One region of the Neisseria sp. P0009.S007 genome, then DNA from elsewhere that is predicted to be linked to it. Evidence: predicted binding sites of a transcription regulator. Region 1 holds the regulator's gene; the other holds the start of a gene.
The links. The regulator sigma-54, encoded in region 1, starts transcription at its own class of promoters, with help from an activator protein. The targets are predictions, from matches to a motif close to CTGGCACGCTTCATGCTT.
Positions count from the first base shown of each region.

Region 2: a site for sigma-54 is predicted at 1,284-1,301, ahead of ACTHS3_RS05100 (pilin). Genes of this name have one in related genera too.

Region 1 covers NZ_JBQCVF010000008.1:31,812-34,016, reverse strand. The annotation lists partial or broken gene ACTHS3_RS02155 (LPS export ABC transporter ATP-binding protein) at 1-109, shown strand, start outside; gene rpoN (RNA polymerase factor sigma-54) at 275-1,630, shown strand; gene hpf (ribosome hibernation-promoting factor, HPF/YfiA family) at 1,680-1,994, shown strand; gene ACTHS3_RS02140 (AmpG family muropeptide MFS transporter) at 2,068-2,205, opposite strand, start outside.
Region 2 covers NZ_JBQCVF010000033.1:15,181-17,385, reverse strand. The annotation lists partial or broken gene ACTHS3_RS05105 (HD domain-containing protein) at 1-675, shown strand, start outside; gene ACTHS3_RS05100 (pilin) at 1,466-1,942, shown strand; gene ACTHS3_RS05095 (pilin) at 2,037-2,205, shown strand, end outside.

The DNA of each region.
Region 1 (2,205 bases):
TGCTTACATCATCAGCGACGGTACGGTATTGGCTTCAGGCAAGCCGGATGATTTGGTCAACAATGAACAAGTCCGTTCGGTTTACTTGGGTGAAAATTTCAAATATTGAATGCATATTTGACGGTATATGAGACCCTCATTTCAATTGAGGGCGGCTATAAATATTGGAATAATCACTAAAAATACAAATATAATACCGATAAACTAATCTTTCAGACGGCCTGCCGTATAAAGGCCGTCTGAAAAACTATCCATACATTTCGAATTAAACACTATGTCTTCACTCGTCCTTAAACTCAAACAGACCCAGCAGCTCAACCAGCGGCTGCAACAGTCTCTGCGCATCTTGCAGATGTCGGGTCTTGAGCTTGAGCGCGAAGTGGAAGACTGGTTGTCAGACAATCCTCTGCTTGAGCGTCCGGAAAGCGATGAATTTGCCGATAGCGGGCTCAACCGTGCGGTAACCATGCCGCGCGCAGGTCAGCAGTTGAGCGGCGACGATGCCGAAGATATTTGGAGCAACATCGCCGAAGAAGAGGATTTCAAACACTATCTGCATGCCCAAGTGTGCGAGCATCCGCTCTCGCAAGTGGAAGCGGCCTATGTTCACGTCTTGATTGATTTTTTGGACGAACAAGGCTACCTCACCGACAGCCTCGAAGAAATTATCGACCACACGCCGTTGGAATGGATGCTGGACGAAGAAGCCCTGCAAAACGCGCTGGATGTATTGCAAACCTTTGAGCCGCCCGGCGTGGCGGCGGCGGATTTGACCGAGTCGCTTATGTTGCAGTTAATGCGTTTGCCGGCTTCTCCTGCCCGACAAATGGCCGCGCATTTGGTGCAAAGTTCGCTTCAAGACTTAGGCAAAAACCGCAAACAAAACGTTCTGCGTTTCCGCAAACTTTATCCCGATACCGACAGCAAAACCATAGAAGCCGCGCTCGATATGATTGCCGGGCTCAATCCCTATCCAGCCTACGGCTTCGCCTCTGCCACGCCTACGCCTTATATTCAGCCTGACGTTTGGGTCAAAGAGGGCAAGGACGGCTGGGAAGTCATCAGCAACGAAGCGGCTTGGCCGAAGCTGCAGCTCAATCAGGAATATTGCGACCTGATGAAATCAGAGGAAGAGGGCGCACCGGAGTGGAAGGAAAAAATCAACGAAGCCAAGCAGCGCATTGATTCTTTGGAGCTGCGTAAAAGCACTGTCCTCCGCCTTGCCGAGTATATCGTCAAAAATCAGGAAGATTTTTTCATCTTCGGAGAAATCGGCCTGTCTCCCATGCTGATGAAAGATGCCGCCGCCGAATTGGGTTTGGCGGAAAGTACCATCTCGCGTGCCGCCAATCAGAAATATTTGTCTTGCCCGCGCGGCCTGTTTGCGTTACGCTATTTCTTCACACAGGCAGTCAATGCCGATGATGATGGCGAAGGGTTCAGCCAAGGCGCAATCAAAGCCGTATTGAGCCAGTTGATTGAAAGTGAAGACAGCAGCAAACCCTATTCGGACGAGACCCTCGTCAAATTATTAAAACAACGCGGCATTGAAATTGCCAGACGTACAGTTGCTAAATATAGAGAATCATTAGACATCCCACCGGCACACAAACGAAAATTTACCGAGTAGATATATTCCGATCCGTTTTGACGGACTAATCAACCGAAGGAGCTGTATCATGAATCTGAAAATCACCGGTCTGAATTTTGATGTTACCGAAGCCATCAAAAACTATGTTTCCGACAAGTTGGCACGAATCAATCGCCATGCCGACAACATCATTTCTGTGACCATTACGCTCTCGGTGGAAAAAGTCAATCAAAAAGCCGAAGCTGATGCGCATCTGGCAGGCAAAGATTTGCACGTTGAAGCGATTGAACAGGATATGTACGCCGCGATTGATGTTTTGATGGACAAGCTCGACCGCGCTGTTTTGAAACATAAAGAAAAAAGCGGCGATGTCCGCAGTACTGTCAAACCTGAAGCAGAATAAAATTTTTGTATGATAAAGGCCGTCTGAACATTCAGACGGCCTTTTGTTTTACTAGAAGTTTTAGACTGGCAATCTAGTTACTCACTTTTTCGCCATTCCACGGTGCCACTTTAAACAGCAGCAACATACCCGGTATGCCCAAAGCGAAACACAGCCAGTAGAAATTAAAGTAACCCATCGCTTCAATCAGATAGCCTGTAGAGGCGTTGAT
Region 2 (2,205 bases), on a different contig from region 1:
CGCATCCTCGGCAGCGCATACTACGTCCGCCATCAGACACGGGAAATCCTCTGGCACACCGCAAACCTCGCCTACGACACCCAAAGTCCTGCCGTCCGCAGCCGCATCCTTCCCCAAAGCAACAGCCTTCAAGTCATGGTGTTCATGCCCAATGGCGACCGCCTCTTCGCACGCCTCTGCCGCATCTTCAGCAGCCACCGCTTCGACATCCAAGCCGCCCGCGCCTTCATTACCGAACACGACTACATCCTCGACACCTTTATCCTGCAACTTCCCGACAATCTCCCGCCCGAAGAATATCCCGACCGCCAAAGCGCACTCGAAGCCGAACTCAACAGCTTCATCCACGGCAATACCACCGTCCAAAAACAAAGCGGCCGCCCACACATCAGCCGCCGCATCCGCCACATCCCCATTCCGCCTACCGTAATCATCACCCCCGAAGAAGATTATCCCGGCTGGCACACCATAGACATCACCGCCGTCAACCGCCCCCACCTCCTCGCCGACATCGCCGAGACCTTCTTCGCACACAACATCAGCCTGCGCTACGCCAAAATCACCACCTTGGATCAGCGCATTGAGGACAGCTTCATTACCTACAGCCCATCCCTGCAAGACCCGCAAACCCAAAACACCCTAAAACAAGCATTGATCGAAGTCTTGACCCCATAAAGGCCGTCTGAACATCTTAAAAACATAGGGTGAGCATTTTTTGCTCACCCTAATCACATCCAAATATATAAACATCCTAAATATACCCTTCTCAAACACTCAAGAAATCCAAAGCCTTAAAATTCAAAATCAGACCTTTACTATGACATAAAACTACATTCTAAAATCATAACCCATATGAATATAATTCCAACAACAAAATTTCATTCACCTATTACACCAAACCCTCTTTAAAAATCCTTCCTTCCAAATCTTTTCCCCATTCATATTCAAACAAAATACGCATACAAAATAAAACCTATAAAAAACAAAAAAATAAAATCACAAAATATTAAACTTACCGATTAATCCATAAAAATACCGCCCATCTAAATCAATTAACATATTATTAAATCAAACTAAATTCTGACAAAACGTCACACACCCAAACTTGTCTCCCTTCCCTGTCACAAAAAACACAAAACTGACAAAAAACGTCAACCACCCAATTTCCCTAAAATTCTGAAACTTTCAAACAAAACCACACAAAACTTAAAAATCAAAAAATAATTCCAATAAAAACAATAAACAAAAAATAAAAAATAATTTTTTTAATCAGTTTTGCGCACTTGGCACACCGACTGCTTGAAACAACACGTCCGATAAGGCCCAAGCCTCAAAGCAGCAAGCCCGACGGAAGCTGTATATTCCTTCTTACTTTATGGTTTACTCATAATACATAGTGCCAAGCACATTACGGACTTTTTACTTAAACATAATTATTCACACTTTCAAACTGGAGTTTTAATCAATGAAAGCAATCCAAAAAGGTTTCACCCTGATCGAATTGATGATCGTTATCGCCATCTTGGGCATCTTGGCCGTAATCGCTCTGCCTGCGTACCAAGACTACACTATCCGCGCCAAAGTATCTGAAGGCTTGGGATTAGCTGAACCTGCTAAATTAGCTGTAGCCGAAACAGCTGCTGCTCTTGATGGCTTAAGTAGTGTTACAGCCTATACTACTGGTACAACTGATAAAGCCAAAATGGGTAATACAGGCTACAAATTTGTACCAACTAAATATGTTAAGAGTATTGACATTGCAAATGGTGGGGTAATTACAGTTACCACCCAAGCCACTGGTGCAACAGAAAATCCAGTATTCACATTGACCCCAAGTCAAAATGGTGCCACAGCAGGTACCTCAGATTCAGAAGCTCCTTTGAGTTGGAGTTGTAAATTTACTGGTGGCGAACCTAAACACGTTCCTGCTAACTGCCGCTAATATTGGTATTGCAGTCTAAATAAAAGCAAATCCCATAAGGCAATTATGGGATTTGCTTTATAAAAATAAAAAAACCTGAAAACGATACACTCAAATGAATACCCCATTTCAAGCCCAAAAAGGTTTTACCCTGATTGAGCTGATGATAGTGATCGCCATCCTCGGTATTCTGGTTGTTGTCGCCATACCCACTTACCAAAACTATATCGGTAGGGCGCAAGCCTCCGAAGCACTATACCTTGCCGACGACCTGAAAACCGAAA